Regions from separate parts of the Paenibacillus sp. JNUCC 35 genome, predicted to be linked through region 2. Evidence: riboswitches for the same ligand, from Rfam matches in the RefSeq annotation. Region 2 holds a riboswitch; the other holds the start of a gene.
The links. A riboswitch is a leader RNA that binds a small molecule or an ion and turns the genes downstream of it on or off. The one in region 2 is predicted to bind cobalamin.
Positions count from the first base shown of each region.

Region 1: it holds a riboswitch for cobalamin, as region 2 does, so the genes downstream of both, AC2TF6_RS23580 (ABC transporter substrate-binding protein) here and AC2TF6_RS11790 (class I SAM-dependent methyltransferase) in region 2, are expected to answer to the same signal.

Region 1 covers NZ_CM177771.1:5,215,044-5,222,703, forward strand. The annotation lists gene cobT (nicotinate-nucleotide--dimethylbenzimidazole phosphoribosyltransferase) at 1-133, opposite strand, end outside; gene AC2TF6_RS23570 (ABC transporter ATP-binding protein) at 210-995, opposite strand; gene AC2TF6_RS23575 (FecCD family ABC transporter permease) at 995-2,032, opposite strand; gene AC2TF6_RS23580 (ABC transporter substrate-binding protein) at 2,033-3,040, opposite strand; cobalamin riboswitch at 3,219-3,423, opposite strand; gene AC2TF6_RS23585 (hypothetical protein) at 3,551-4,126, opposite strand; gene AC2TF6_RS23590 (aspartyl-phosphate phosphatase Spo0E family protein) at 4,181-4,441, opposite strand; gene AC2TF6_RS23595 (aminotransferase class I/II-fold pyridoxal phosphate-dependent enzyme) at 4,511-5,707, opposite strand; gene AC2TF6_RS23600 (Lrp/AsnC family transcriptional regulator) at 5,720-6,211, opposite strand; gene AC2TF6_RS23605 (GNAT family N-acetyltransferase) at 6,591-6,899, opposite strand; gene cysK (cysteine synthase A) at 7,489-7,660, opposite strand, start outside.
Region 2 covers NZ_CM177771.1:2,536,329-2,543,988, forward strand. The annotation lists gene AC2TF6_RS11765 (hypothetical protein) at 1-14, shown strand, start outside; gene AC2TF6_RS11770 (YojF family protein) at 311-655, shown strand; gene bshB2 (bacillithiol biosynthesis deacetylase BshB2) at 682-1,338, shown strand; gene AC2TF6_RS11780 (spore coat protein) at 1,423-1,911, opposite strand; gene AC2TF6_RS11785 (aminoglycoside phosphotransferase family protein) at 2,110-3,015, shown strand; cobalamin riboswitch at 3,190-3,398, shown strand; gene AC2TF6_RS11790 (class I SAM-dependent methyltransferase) at 3,626-4,495, shown strand; gene AC2TF6_RS11795 (permease) at 4,670-5,755, shown strand; gene AC2TF6_RS11800 (TIGR03943 family putative permease subunit) at 5,783-6,721, shown strand; gene AC2TF6_RS11805 (CobW family GTP-binding protein) at 6,895-7,660, opposite strand, start outside.

The DNA.
Region 1 (7,660 bases), 2.7 Mb from region 2:
GGCGTGCCATATCTTCCAGCTTGCCGAGGCTTCCCGGCGGTTTAGTCAGATTATCGAGATGGACGGATGCCGCATCCTTCGCTTCCTGACGGAGCGGGCGAATGGCGCCGATTACATCCTGAAGTTCGTTCATGTTTGTTCCTCCTCGGTATGTAGGGTAAGTCGGTATGTATGTAAACCGCCCTGCGGGCGGTCCGGTTTCACTCTATTCAATCTCCCCGGCGCAGCAGGATTTGAGGAATGCCGTGATCCGGATGCTCCAGGACGATCGGTTCCGTCCCGTAGACGTCCAGGATCAGCTCGCTTCTCATAATTTCCTCCGGCGTGCCGATCGATACGCCTTCTCCCTCGTGAACGACGAGAAGCCGTTCGCAGTAGAGAGAGGCCAGGTTCAAATCGTGAAGGACGGCGACCACCGTCAGCCCTTCTTCCCGCTGCCACTGCCGCACGTAGTCCATCAGCTGCATCTGGTAGCCGATGTCCAGATAAGTCGTAGGCTCGTCGAGCAGCAGCAGGCGGGGCTGCTGCGCCATCACCTTCGCCAGCGCCACGCGCTGTTTCTGCCCTCCGCTCAAGTTCTCGACCGTCCGGTCGGCCAACGGCTCCAGATCGAGCCGCCGCATAATCCGGTCGATAAGCGCAGCGGCGTCCTCCCGATCTTCCCCGAGCCAGTTCTGGAAAGGGAACCGGCCCATTTCGACCACCTCACGGACGGTGAAACCGAGCGGAGGCAGCGCATCCTGCTGAAGCACGGCAAGCCAGCGTGCCAGCTCCTTGCGGGCGTAGTCCGCGACTTCCCTCCCCTGGAGAAGAATACGGCCTTTCGTAAGGGGGTCTACGCCGGAGATAAGCCTCAGCAGAGTCGATTTGCCGCTCCCGTTGGGCCCGATGATGCCGAAAAATTCGCCGGGCTTCACCTCGAAACGGATATCTTTGAGCACGCGGGTTCCGCCGAAACTTTTTCCAGCACCCTGCACTTCGATGATCGGTTCCATCAGCTTCTCCCCCATTTCTTCTGTTTGCGCAGCAGATAAGCGAAGAACGGCGCACCCAGAAACGCGGTGATTACGCCGAGCGGAATCTCTGTCGGGCTTAGAAGCGTCCGGGCCAGCGTGTCGGCCCAAAGGACGTAGATGGCTCCGCCAACGGCGGAAAGCGGCACGATCAGCCGGTAATCCGGTCCCGCGATCAGACGGATCAGATGAGGCACGATCAGCCCGACAAACCCGATGACGCCGGATACGGAAACGGCGGCAGCCGTCACCAGTGTAGCGGTGATCAGCACGATCAATTTCGTCCGCTCGACATGGATACCCAGATGGGCGGCTTGACGTTCCCCGAGCGCCAGCAGGTTGAGTGTCCGCGCATAGCTGTAAAGCACAACGAAAGTAACGAGGAAATACGGAAGGAGAACGGTTGTGTACGACCAGCCTTTCATAGCGAGGCTGCCCATCAGCCAGAAAATGATTTCATTGACGACCTGCTTGGACATCGACACGAGAAAAGAAACCACGGAGCCGAGAAACGCCTGCATCACGACACCGGAAAGCAGCAGCGTCTCCATACGGATTTTGCCGTCAGTCCGGGCCAGTCGTAGAACGATCCAAAGCGAAACGGCTCCTGTGGCAAACCCGACGACCGGTATCGTCCACGTACCGAAAAACGTCGTCTGCAGACCGAAGTAAATGACGAACGCCGCGCCGACGCTCGTTCCGCTGCTGACCCCAAGCGTATACGGGTCCGCAAGCGGATTGCGCAGGACGCCTTGAAAAGCGGCTCCCGCTACCGAAAGGGAGGCCCCGACAAGGATGGCCAGCATCACGCGCGGCAGCCTTACCTTCATAATAATCTGCTCTGAGGATACGGGCCAGTCCGGCGTGATTCGGTCTCCGATCCAAGGCAGCTTGCTCCCCAGAATCGAAGCGATCTGACTCACCGGCAGATGGGCCGAGCCCAGCGAAAGACTCAGCACAATAGAAAGAAGAAGGAGTAAAACTCCTACTCCTCCCCAAAGTCCCCATTTAGGTTTCATTTATTTCACCAAGTCCGGATAGATGGCTTTAGCCATTTGCAGGAGTCCCTCTGTCAGACGCGGTCCCGGACGGGTCAGCGTATTCTGGTCGAGACCGATCACCTGGTTGTTTTTAACGGCATTGATTTCGTTCCACCCGCTGCGTCCGCGAATGAGTTCTTCAAGATTTTTCTTCGTTTTGTCATCCACCACGTCTTTGGCGAATAAAATAACGTCCGGGTTCTGCTGGATGATTTTCTCCTCGCTGATCTGCTTCCAGCCCGTAATGTCGGAAGCGACATTGACACCGCCCGCCAGCGTGATCAGCTCATCCATAAATTCGCCCTTGCCGACTGTCCAGCCCGGGGAGAATTCGATGTAGACTTTTTTCTTCTTGTCCGCCGCTACGGTTTTTACAGCATCCGTAACTTTCTGACGGTCTTCTTTCATTTTTGCGACGACTTTTTCCGCCTGTTCCTGATGGTCGGTAATCTGGCCGTAGAGCTGAATATTTTTCATGACGTCGTCAAGCGTCTTAGGCTCCACCTTGAACACGTTGATACCCATGGCGCGCAGCTTTTCAACCGATTCTTTTTTCATCGAAACGCCTGTGAAAACAATGTCGGCTCCCGACGCGATAACCGATTCCTGGTTAGGCTGCGTAATTCCGCCCATTTTCGGCTTCGTTTTCGCTTCCGCCGGATAATCGTCAAAATCGGACACGCCGACGATTGTATCGCCCAGACCGATCGCAAAAAGAGCTTCCGTCTCCGCCGGCGAAACCGACACGATTTTACCGGGCGCTTTCTCGAACGTAAATTCCTTGCCTGTCGCATCGGTTACTTTCAAAGGATACTGCGTTTTCTTCGCGCTCGTTTGCGGAGCCGTGCTTGCCGCCGGAGAGGCCGAGCCCGCCGTCCCGTTATCCGTGCTTTGCTTGCCGCAGGCTGCCAGGCCGACGGCCATCGTCAAAACAAGCAGCAGCAGGGCGTATTTAAAACCCCTAGCGGTTCTTCGATCGTTGTTCATGTTCTCTACTCCCTTGCTGATTTAGTTTGACTTGAGGTTGTCCCACGATGTTCGCGCATGTCAACAAAAAATCCCCTCTATCCGGAGATAGAGGGGATAACTTTCGGAATCACGAGGTGAAACGGCCGTCAGTCGGACGTCCTTTCCGGTTTCGCGCGATCCTCTCCTCGAAGGATATTGTGCTGCAAACCGGCAGGCAGGTCTCCTGACTTACGGATGGCTGACCGTCTTGCCTTCCCATCCGCGCGCGGACAGTGACATCGTAAGACGATCTCCGTATTACAGTGGCGGGACCGTGCCGGATTTGCACCGGCTTCCCTTTTCACCCTGGGCTTCGGCTCCGCTGGAGACGCCGCTTCGGGACCTGACGGTAAACGTATGAGGTTGGGCCTTCAAGTTCATCCCCCATTATAGGCCAAGCGGCGCCGGAAAGACAAGGACTTTAGTCACCGCACCGCTTGCAGTTCCTCGCACGGGCCATAAAGTCGTGGCGGCGCCAAGGCCGTCGCGTCAGGATTTGGCGGCGATCTTTTTGAGCACCTCGAACGACTGCTCGGGATTGCGGCTGTTCACCGCCATGAAAGCAACGAGCCCTTTGCCCTCCACGCCGTTATCCTTCATCCACTTGGAATACTGGAGCGGAATGCCGTACAGGTGCGTCTCCTTCTTGGGCGCTTCGGGCGGATTCTTTTTCTTCCCGGCAGGTTCAATCGTCGCCTCGAGTACGCCCTCCGGATAGTCCTCCTGCTTGAAATGCTCTTCCAGCGGTAAAAATGCCCCTTCGGCCGCATAAATCTTAAACTGTTCTTCGGGGATGATCAGAATACCGTGATTGCCGTATCCCATTTCGACGATCATCTTCTCATTGGAAAAAAGCGGGGACGTATTCAAATAGATGGACGGCTTGTCCCCCACAAGCGCTTTCAACGAATTCTCAAGCTTAAAAGCGGCATCGACCGGTATACCGTCACGGGCCATCATAAAGATGGAAACATCCGCTTTGGGCTGGGCCTTCCCGCACCCGGAAACCAAGACGGTGAATAATAGAAGCAGTACAGCAGCCGAAAACCAGCGTTTCTGTGTCATCGTAATCCCTCCGTTGCCTGATAGCCTGTGCAAACGCTGCAAAAAAGCCGGCATTTACCGGCTCTTCTGGACTAGATTCATATATTCGTTAATCTTATGATCAAGAAGCGTACTCATTTCAATTACGGACTCGGAAGTCATAGCCTCACCGGACTGAACCATCTGTTCCAGTCTGTGCCGCATAAACTGAATTTCTTCTTCCAGGTGAAAGAGGGAGGCTAATTTGGCAGGTCGTTTGGATAACCAGCGTTGATCGGAAACGTCATGGCTGTACCAACCCGAGTTGTCGGCCAGACGATATTCTAAATAAGCCATACATATCCCTCCTTTACCCTAAAGATATCAGTTTTTTCCGATTCTGAAAACTATTTTTTGGACAAGTCTTTACAATTTTTTCACAAAAGACCCAATACGGTCCAAAGCCTCGTTCAGCTGTGAAACGGAAGTCGCATAGGAGCAGCGGACGAAGCCTTCGCCGCCGTTGCCGAACACCTGTCCCGGAACGGCCGCCACCTTCGCTTCGGTCAGAAGCCGCTGAGCGAACTCTTCCGAGCTGAGGCCCGTCGAAGCGATGGAAGGGAACGCGTAGAACGCTCCCTGAGGCTCATGGCAGTCGAGACCGATCTGCCGGAAGCCTTGAACGACCAGGCGTCTGCGCTGGTTATAGGACTCGATCATCCGGTCCTTCTCCTCCAGTCCGTTGCGGAGCGCCTCAAGCGCGGCAATCTGGCCCATGATCGGAGCGCACATGACCGTGTACTGATGGATCTTCAGCATCGCGGAGATCAGGTCCGGATGCCCGCACATGTAGCCGACTCTCCAGCCCGTCATGGCAAAAGCTTTCGCGAAGCCGCTGACGAGAATGGTGCGGTCCCGCATGCCGGGCAGCGAAGCGAAGCTCACGTGCTTGCTTCCGTAAGTGAGCTCCGCATAAATTTCATCGGCGATGACGATCAGATCGTTCTCTTCCACGATCCGGGCGATCGGCTCCCAGTCCTCGTACGTCATGATGCCGCCCGTCGGGTTGCTCGGATAGCTCAGAACGAGAACCTTGGATTTCGGCGTCAGACTTGCGCGGAGCGCCTCGGGCTTCAGCTTGAAGCTGTCCTTCGCGAAGGTCTCGATGCCGACCGGGACTCCTCCGCCGATCGTGACGATCGGGCTGTAAGCGATGTAGCAGGGCTCCGGAACGAGAATTTCATCGCCCGGCGTAATCAGCGCGCGCAGCGCAAGGTCGATCGCCTCGCTGCCGCCGACCGTTACGACGACTTCATTCGAAGGCTCGTATTTTACGGCAAAATTCGTGTACAAATACTCGGCGATCGCTTCGCGAAGCTCAGGGAGGCCCGCATTCGGCGTATAGTTCGTCCGGCCTCTTTCCAGGGAATACACGCACGCCTCGCGGACATGCCACGGCGTCACGAAATCCGGTTCCCCGACGCCCAGAGAAATGATATCCTTGCTCCCGCTTACCAAATCAAAAAAACGCCGGATGCCCGAAGGAGGAATATCCCGGACCAGCGGTGACAAATAGCCCTGCATGGATTTCGGTTTACTTCCGATTTCTTCCTGGTTTATCATCGTCATCGTCCTTTATGGTGAGACCAGCATCCGATGATCATCCTCACGGTCATCAAAAATGATCCCATCCTGTTTGTATTTTTTCAGAATAAAATGAGTTTTCGTAGACAATACCCGGTCCAGTGTCGACAGCTTGCTGGAAACGAAAGAAGACACTTCCCGCAGCGTACGGCCCTCGATCTCCACAAGCAGATCGTAAGCTCCTGACATCAGATAGACCGACTTCACTTCTGGATATAAATAAATGCGTTCCGCAATCGCGTCGAATCCGGTTCCCCGTTCAGGCGTGATCTGCACTTCGATCAGCGCGTTCACCTTGTCGCTGTCCACTTTGCTCCAGTTGAGCACGGTGGCGTACTTCACGATGATGTGCTCGTCTTCCATCTGGCGGATGGCCGCCGTCGCCTCTTCTTCCGTAATTCCCAGCATGGTCGCGATAAGCGCCGGAGAACGGCGGGAATCTTCTTTCAGAATATCCAGAATCTTGTGCTTCAAATCGTCCATCGTCAAGCCTCCTACTAAGAATCGTCATGAATAAGGTCCAATGAAATCAAGCATCGGATAGGGAAAATCGTTATCTTCCATATTACACGCAGCCCCCGCCGAATTCAATAAAAAACGGAAGCGCAAAAAAGCCGCAAGCACGCGCTCCTTGCAGCTTCATCTCCCTGCCCCGGCGAGCGGTGCGGCACCGCCCGGCGGCGCAAAACCGCAAGGTCGCTCCCCTTGCCTGCCGAGGCTTCGGTCCCACCGGCTTTCTGCCTGAAAAGCCTCCGTGTATAGGCATTTCTCCCTATGCCCGGTCTCCGGGGCAGCCGGACGCGCTTATGCGGGTCTTGCCGATCGCGGGAGCCCGCCGTCCTGCCGACTGCTGCATTCCGCTTTAGCCTACTGTGCGGCTGTAGGCCGACTGCTTGCCGCGGAGCAGACGCAGCATGGCCGATTCTATCCCTCTTTTGCGGTAGGAAGGCAGGATAAGGACCGAAAGGGATACTTCGTTCTCCCACTCCACGTCTCCGGTACAAAAGGCGATTCCGACCAGTTTTTGATCCTCGTAAGCGGAAATAAAACGGCCGTTTCCGATTTGCTTCAAACTTTTGCGATCGACCTTCTGGGAAGTTAATTCTGTATAGGATTGTATAAAGGGGTTCAGGACCCATGGTTTAGGCATCTCACCGGACAACGAAATCATTCTTGCAGGCCACCTTTCTACGAACAAGTGAATCTGTGATAATTATACATGATAATGTATTTTTATTCAACGACTTCCTTTCCTATTCCACACCTTTACAAAAAAATCCTATTCTCCTCCGGCAGCATAATCCGGAATATGCTCAGGACAAATTACACCTGCTCTTCCGCTTTCACACCTCGCACAGTTACCAGCGGTGGCGGTGTGTCGTCGCATAACGATGACTTCCGCCCCCAGGCGCCGGAGACGAAACTCTCCGTTCCGTATGTATGCCCCCCACAAAAATCGGTGAGGCATTCCGGAGCTGCTCTTATGCATACAGGGGCTACCGCTTTATTTATAGGGTCCGTCAATTTTCCCGTTCATAGAAATGGACCGCATAAAAAAGAGCTTTCCCCCGGATTCAGGGAAAGCTCTCTTTTTATAGGGACACCGATTACACATCGCATCCTATCCCCGCACGCGCTGTATGAAATCGCTCCGGACGGCAGCCGTATTCAAAGGTACGACTTCGCTCAGCCCGGCATACGGGAATCTATCCTTCCGCGATGCTGCTGCGATGCGGCCGCATCCTGCCGCCTCCGGCGCTTTATTCGCCGAAGATGCCCATGCTGAGGTACCGCTCGCCCGTATCGGGCGCGATGCACAGGACGCGCTTGCCGGGCCCCAGCTTGCGGGCCACCTGGATAGCCGTCCACACGGTTGCGCCCGCGGACGGACCGACGAGGATGCCTTCCTTGGCCGCGAGCTCGCGGGTGGTG
Region 2 (7,660 bases):
CACCGAAGCTTTAACGGCCCCCTGTTTCGGCAAAGCTGCGCGGCATATCAGCAAGCCGATCCTTGCCGATAAGCTCAAACGTCTGATTGCCGAGTGGGCCACTCGGATAAAAGAACGATAGAAGCCGTGAAAACCCGCCGTGAAGCGGGTTTTTTGTTTGTACAGGCCTGAATACCGGGCCTATCCGCACCGTATGCGATTTGTGAAGTCGATGCGAATGTTTTATAATAAGCTACATTTAAACCTACATTAGATTAGCCGCATACAATAGTTTAGGTGAATACGTCAGTATATTACTGGAGGAATCTTCATGCAGTTTATTAATCAGGCGGCCGTCCAGCAAGTTCTTGATCTGCTTAAGGGCCAAGACCTGTATATTCATCTGGAAATGACGAACGGGGCTTATGCTTCTCATCTTGACCAGTCTAAACATACGGCCTCGACGTTTATCCGCAATTCGAAGATCCGTTATCTGCAGGGGTCCATTGCCGGAAACGGCCCCTACCGGGTAGGGCTCAAAATGGAAGAAGGCTGGGTTTATTCCGAGGGGCTTACCCATTGGGATGAAACGGAGACGCAGAGACTGATTTTGTCGGGACATGATAAGGACGGCAAGCTCGTCGTTTCGCTGCAGTTGAGCCGCGCCCCTTTTTAACTTACAAAGAGAGAAGGTAGATGGAGATGGAACGACACATACTGGTCGTCCTGCCGCATCCCGATGACGAAGCGTTCGGCGTATCCGGTACGCTTGCCGGCCATATACGGCAGGGAACCCCGGTGACTTACGCATGCTTGACTCTGGGAGAGATGGGACGCAACATGGGCAATCCCCTTGCGGCCAACCGCGTGACGCTGCCTGAAATCCGTAAAGCCGAGCTTGAGGAATCGTGCCGGTCAATCGGAATTCAGGATCTGCGCATGCTGGGCTTTCACGATAAAACGATTGAATTCGAAGACCGCGAACTGCTCGTCGGCAAAATCCGCGGACTCATCGACGAGCTGAATCCTTCGCTTGTCATTACGTTCTACCCGGGCTACAGCGTGCATCCGGATCATGACGCAACGGGCGCGGCCGTGATTGATACGGTCCAGCGAATCCCCGTGGAAGAGAGACCGGTCGTTCACTGCATCGCTTTTTCCAAAGGATGCGAAGATGTGCTCGGCAAAGCGGATATCGTGAGCGATGTCAGGCCGTATCTGGGGCAGAAGCTGGGCTCGATCCTTGCACACAGCTCCCAGTTCCAGCTCAACGGAAAGCTGAGCGGCAAATCCGCGAACGACAAAGAGGTGCAGGAACGGTTCGGCCACGAGCGGTTATGGACCTACCGGTTTCAATAAAAGAATGTGCGGGGCGGAAGCCGTTGCCGCATGCCGAAAGACCGCCAAGGAGCAGGCGTATCGTTCCTTGGCGGTTTTTTGCCGTTATTCGAGGGAGAGGGCGGCTTGAGCGTTGGCCGCGTCGTTTTCCAGCAGTTCCTTCAGGTCATAAGCGGGGTACGCACCGTCCGCATACATCCGGTTGAACACTTTGGCGTGAAATTCGACCGCTCTCAACAGATGTTTCACAAAGGTTGCCCGGAGACGGGGAGTCGCGGTTTCCGTGAGGGCGCAGGCGTAGCCGCGTACGGCCGTTTTGGCAAAACCGAGAAGCTGTCCCGCTTCCAGGACGGGCAGCTCCGGATTTTTATTCCTGGAGGAAGCATGCGCTTTGGGATAATACGCCAGCAGCTCGTTCAGATTCTGCTCCAAGGTTTGTATCGCCTCTCTAAAGAGCGTTTGAAGCCCTTCGTCCGTAAGCGTCGGCAATTTTTGTTTAAACGCGATCAATTGTCCGGTTTGAAGGCTCACAAGCTCGTGAAGCTCTAAGGTTTCGTGCCAGGCGAGATGTTTGGGGACTTTTGGCAGGCTCATCTTCTCAGACTCCGTTCGTGGGGTTTCTAACAGCCTATGTGAAGGGGCCGAAATTAGTAAGTTGTCAGCATCTCCAGACGGAAGTTCAAGTTAACAGAAGAGTTAATGGGGAATAGTTAATTGTTAAATATTTAATACCTATCAGGGACACGACAACGATGCTAAGATGTTTTTAACCTTAACTAAGGAGTCCTCGGAGTGCCGAATAACAGCAGCCTTATTTCAAAAGCCGTTTTAATAGCAGAAAAAGCCGGATTAAAGGACATTACTCCTCTCGAGCTTGGTAATGGCGGGAACCTGATCGTTCATTTGGCCCCGTATCCGATTGTGGCCCGAATAGCCACTGTGCTTTCAAAAAATCATGCAGATTACGCCTACAAGGTACTGGTTCGTGAATTAAGAGCCGCACGTCATCTCCAATCAAAGGGAGTGCCGGTACGATTGCCAACTGACCGTACGGACGCAGGACCATACGATATTGGCGGCACATGGATGACGTTTTGGAAGTATGTTCCCCCTACAGAACTGCGGCGCCCTTCGCCAAGCGAAGCAGTTGAACTGGTGAATAGACTTTCACTGGCATTGAAAGATTTTACCGATGAGATTCCTATGCTTGGTGTTTGGGAGCGGACATGTCAATCGGCTTTTAGATTAATGAAGCATCCGGATCAGCGTATACAAAACTTGCTAAGTCTGTTCTTCGCGATGGATAGACAGATGCGTCTCGAAACAAGTTTGCTACTACCGTCTCATGGAGATGCCCATTCAAGAAACTTAATACCGAGTCCCGAAGGCTGGGTCTGGTCGGACTTTGAGGATTTATCCTGGATGCCCGCATACTGGGATTTGGCTTCATATGTAGGCAATCTTGCATTATTCAACGGAATTCAGGAGCCAACCTTTCAGTATATCTGGAGTCAGATGAATATTCAGGCCGATAAGCAAGCTTTTGGATTTGCTGTTACCGCACGCATCCTTATGTCCACTTTAGGTAACTTGGATTTCGCACTTTCAGGCAGCGGAGATTTGGAATTTGCATATAAACAGCTTGGGCTGGCAAAAGATTTTATTAATCAAATCAACCTGATTATGGAAGGGGAATAGCGGAGTCATAAACCGTCGCGGCTCCACTTAATAGTCCGAAGTTTGGTGGGCCCGCCTTACCGGTACATCTGCTTGCCCGTACGCTTCGGTCATTTGCCAAAACGCCTGATTTGGACTACTATTAACCGTGAAGTTGTTTGGCATGCATGCTTTTCTTAAGATAATGGACTATCAAACATTCTTTATTAAACAGGTTCCGGTTCTTTCTCCGGGGAGAGGGAACGGATTAAAAGGGAAGTTCGGTGCAATTCCGATACGGTCCCGCCACTGTAAGGGGAAAAGGGGGAGAGGCCCCGGCCGAAGCGCATCACGTCACTGGTTAATCCGGGAAGGCGCGCATAGGGTTCCCGAGTCAGGAGACCTGCCTGTTTACCGGTAACTTCATTCCTACGCGGATAGGATGGCGTTGATGCGAATGTTCTCCCTAATCGTCCGGGTCCCGACCCGAGCGTATTCATGCGATGAACCCAAACATCCTGCCTCCGGCGGGATGTTTTTATTTGTTTCGGATCGATTGACTCCTCCGGCTTTACACGTAAAATGAAGTCCGCCGCATTTTGATCAAAAGAAGTATGAACAAAGATCTTCAAACCGCATGGGGAGGCAAACGATGTATTACGGAGTCAAACTAAATACGAATTACAAAACCCTCTGGCAGGAGGGGATGAAGGACTGGGACGGAAATCTTCCCGTACGGATGACCGATGACGTCAAGGAAGAAGGGTTCTGGAACGCTTTTATGAAAAAGAAAGAACAAGCCGGGGTGGATTCCTGGGTCGCCAACCTACGCAAGGAGCTGATCGCTTTGATTGATCCCGGCGAGGATGTGCTGGAAATCGGTCCCGGCTGGGGAAACTATACGTTCGAAGCGGCCGAGAAAGCGGGTTCCCTCACCTGTGTCGACAGCTCCGAAAGCGTGCTTGCTTTCCTGAGAGCCGCAGCGGAGCGGAAGGGCTGGAATCATTTAAACTTCGTGCATGCCAAGTGGGAAGAGCTTCCCGAGGTGGAGCGAGCCGACGTGGTATTCGGCGTCAATTGTTACTACCGGATGCAGGAAATCGACCGGGCGCTGCTGCACATCAACAACACGGCGAAGCGTCTCGGAATCGCGGGGATGGTAAGCGGTCCCGAGAGACCGCACTACAAGGACATCCAGGAGCAGCTGGGCTGCCGGATCAAATTTCAACGCAGAGATTACATCCATTTGCAGAATCTGCTATATGAACTGGGAATCGATGCGAACTGTAAAATGGTCAACCTGCACAAAACATATGCCTACGATACGGAGGAAGAGCTGCTGAAGGACAACCTGAGCGCGGTTTTGGACAAGGAGTATGACCGCAGGAAGGCCGTTGATCTCTTGTACTCTTATGTGCGTGAAGAAGACGGCAAGCTGATTTACCCGCACAATTTCAAAGCGGCTCTCCTTTACTGGAAGCCGGAAAAACGGCTGGAACCTGCGGACCTCCCGCGGAAGTGATACGGATCGTGCAGGTTTAAATCCGAGCCGCTGAAGCATTATCCCGGTAACGCGGTTTCGCGTGCCGGGATTTTTTTTGGCTTCACGGACCGGACAAGGGAAGGAGCTTGTCATAGATTCGGGCAGACTCGCATAGAGATGAAGAAGAGGATCAGGGTAAGGGAGAAGTCTTTTTTGTTGAAAAACGTAATGATTACGATTAAAATAAAAATACTGTCTTACACAGGAGGAGAGAACGTGCATTTCAGCGGAGCAAGCAGAGGGATGAGAAAAAGACACCTGATTTATATCGCAGCGGGAAGTTTCCTGGCTATACTGGCCTGGCAAGCCGTGCGGACAGGGAATGCGGTGCTGCCGGACCCTTCGGTCATCCGCCTGTTCAAGACGATGTTTATCGGCATCGTGCTCGAAGCGGTTCCTTTTATTATGCTCGGTGTGCTGCTTTCCTCGTTCATGCAGGTCTACATCCCGGAGACCTGGATCCGCAAAGCGATCCCCCGGAATCCTTTGCTCGGATTCGTGTTCGCCTGTCTGCTGGGCATCCTCTTTCCGATTTGCGAATGCGGCATGATCCCGGTCGTCCGGCGGCTGATCAACAAGGGAATGCCGCTGTACATAGGCGTAGTCGTCATTCTGGCGGGTCCCATCGTCAACCCGGTCGTCTATGCGGCAACATACACGGCGTTCCGGATGAATCCCGAAATGGTGTATGCCCGGATGGGACTGGCCCTTGGAGTCAGCGCGTTTATCGGTTTGTTCGTGTACGCGTTTATTAACAAAAATCCTCTGAAACACAGGCTGGACTCGCTGTACGCCGAGAACGGACAAGACTGCGCGCACGTGCAGGGCGGCGGCAAATTCGTTACGATGATGGGTCACGCGGGCGGGGAATTTTTCGATATGGGGAAATATCTCATTTTCGGCTCTCTCCTTACGGCCGTTATTCAGGCGTTTGTGCCGAGAGGCGATTTGTCGGCGCTGGGGGAGGGGGAGGTGCTTCCGCATCTGTTTATGATGGGATTTGCCTACATGTTGTCGCTCTGTTCCACCTCGGACGCCTTTGTCGCTTCTTCCTTTCTCCAGACGTTTTCCAAAGGTTCCCTGCTCACGTTCCTCGTTTTCGGGCCCATGCTCGATTTTAAAAGCACGCTGATGCTTCTGTCCGTCTTCAAAACGAAGTTTGTCCTGCTGCTGGCCGTTCTTATCACGGTGACCGTGTTTGCCGGTTCCGTAGTGGTCGAGCATCTTTATTTCAAGTAACCTTTTGAATTGGGGGAGGTGAACCGGGTGGAAGACAGGCGCGCTTACGCCTTCCATTATTTTATCCGGGCGGCGATTCTATGCGGGTTTTCGTTTTATATCGTTTATCTGGTCAAAACGGGCGGCATGCCGCATTATTTGGCGCCCCGCCTGGTACCGTACGTCAAAGCTTCGGCGATCGCCCTGTTCGTGCTGGCCGTGATCCAGATTTATCTGGCTCTGCAGCCCTCTGTAGGCAAGGAACCCGACTGCGGATGCGAGTCCGATGTAAAGAAATCGAAGCTTTCGCATGGTGCGGCTTATTCCTTGTTCCTTTTACCGCTGCTGCTCGGCTTTCTGCTGCCCGACCGGGTAACGGGGAGCGATATCGTTCAAGTCAAAGGGATTCAATTGAATACCTCCAGCCTCCAAACGCAGAGGAACGCAGGTCCCCAGGACGATCCGCCCAAGAAGGAACTATCTTCCGGGGGGATAAGTCAGGGCGGGGAAGACACGGAAGAAGCCAGGCTCAAGGAGATGTTCAAAGGCAGCCGGTTTACGGAAGACTACGCGAAGCTGGCCATGCGGCTTTACAAAAGCAAAACCATTCTTATCGGAGATAAAGGCTTTATGGAGAAGCTGACGGCAGTAGATCTGTTCGCCGGGAATTTTGCGGGGAAGCAGATGGAAATCAGCGGCTTCGTTTACCGGGAGGACGGCATGCCCAAAAACCAGTTCGTCGTCGCAAGACTGACGATGCAGTGCTGCTCGGCCGATGCATCCCCGTACGGCGTTATCGTTGAAGCGCCGGGAGCGGATTCGTATCTCAAGGATACATGGGTGACGGTGAAAGGCACGATCCGAAAGTCCGTGTACGAAGATAAAGACGTGATGAAGCTGGAGGAAGCCGTTATCCAAAAAATCAAAGAGCCTTCGTCCCCTTACGTGTATCCGTATGCCGGTGATTTCGCCGATCTAGGAAATTAAAGGCTGTGGCAAAAACAAAAACCGCTTTCCCACGGAAGGCGGTTTTGTGCGGTGCAAGAGCCGGATGTTGAAGGTTCTTAATCGGTAAATACAATCAACAGAACAGGAGGAGGGTACAAAAAGATCGTATAGATCGTGCCGAATAGAAGGCGCCTCCCTATCCGTGCCTGAAGCTATTTCCGGCGGCGGCCGGATTCCGGTTCAAGGGACTGTGGCTTATCCAGAAGACGTTTCCATTCTTCACTCAGCCGGTCCGTATCCAGATCGATCCCGATAAACACGAGATATGGCTCTCCCGTGTAAAAGGAAGGCTCCCAGTAGCTCCGCTTTCCTGCGTATTGCAGCAGATGCATGTGCCCGGATTCCGCGAACGTCACATAACCTTTGGCGCGGATCAGACCGTCCTTCCACCGCTGGAGGAAGGCGTCCACATCCGCTTTGGTCAGCCCCGCAGCCCGATTCCACGGGAGGGTGACGGTACGGACGCGGGAGTGGGAAGGCGCGGTTTCCGCCGGTGCCGGCGAATCTGCGGGGTGCACGTCGCGTCCGGTGCCAGCTGTGTTGGGCTCCTTCGGATGAGTCCGGATCTTCGTCATCCGGATAGGCCGGACCGTCAGAGGCGCATTCTGCGCAGGCTGGATCCCTTCCAGGATCGGCTGAATCTCAATGCGGCAGTGGGTCGTATACACGAGCATAGCGTGCCCGTTCAGCTTGCGTATCGCCTTCTCGATTTGGTGCAGCCGGATGCGGTGCACATAATCCGTTTTGTTGACCAGGATAAGGTCGGCAACTTCGACCTGCCTGCGAAGCGTCCGCACAAGCTGTTTGTCCGAGGCGAACAGGCTGTTGTAATCCATGAAGTTTTCGGCATCGAGCACAGTGATGACCTGCTTGAGGGCAACGCGGTCCAGCAGACCGGATTCCGTAAGCACATCGGCA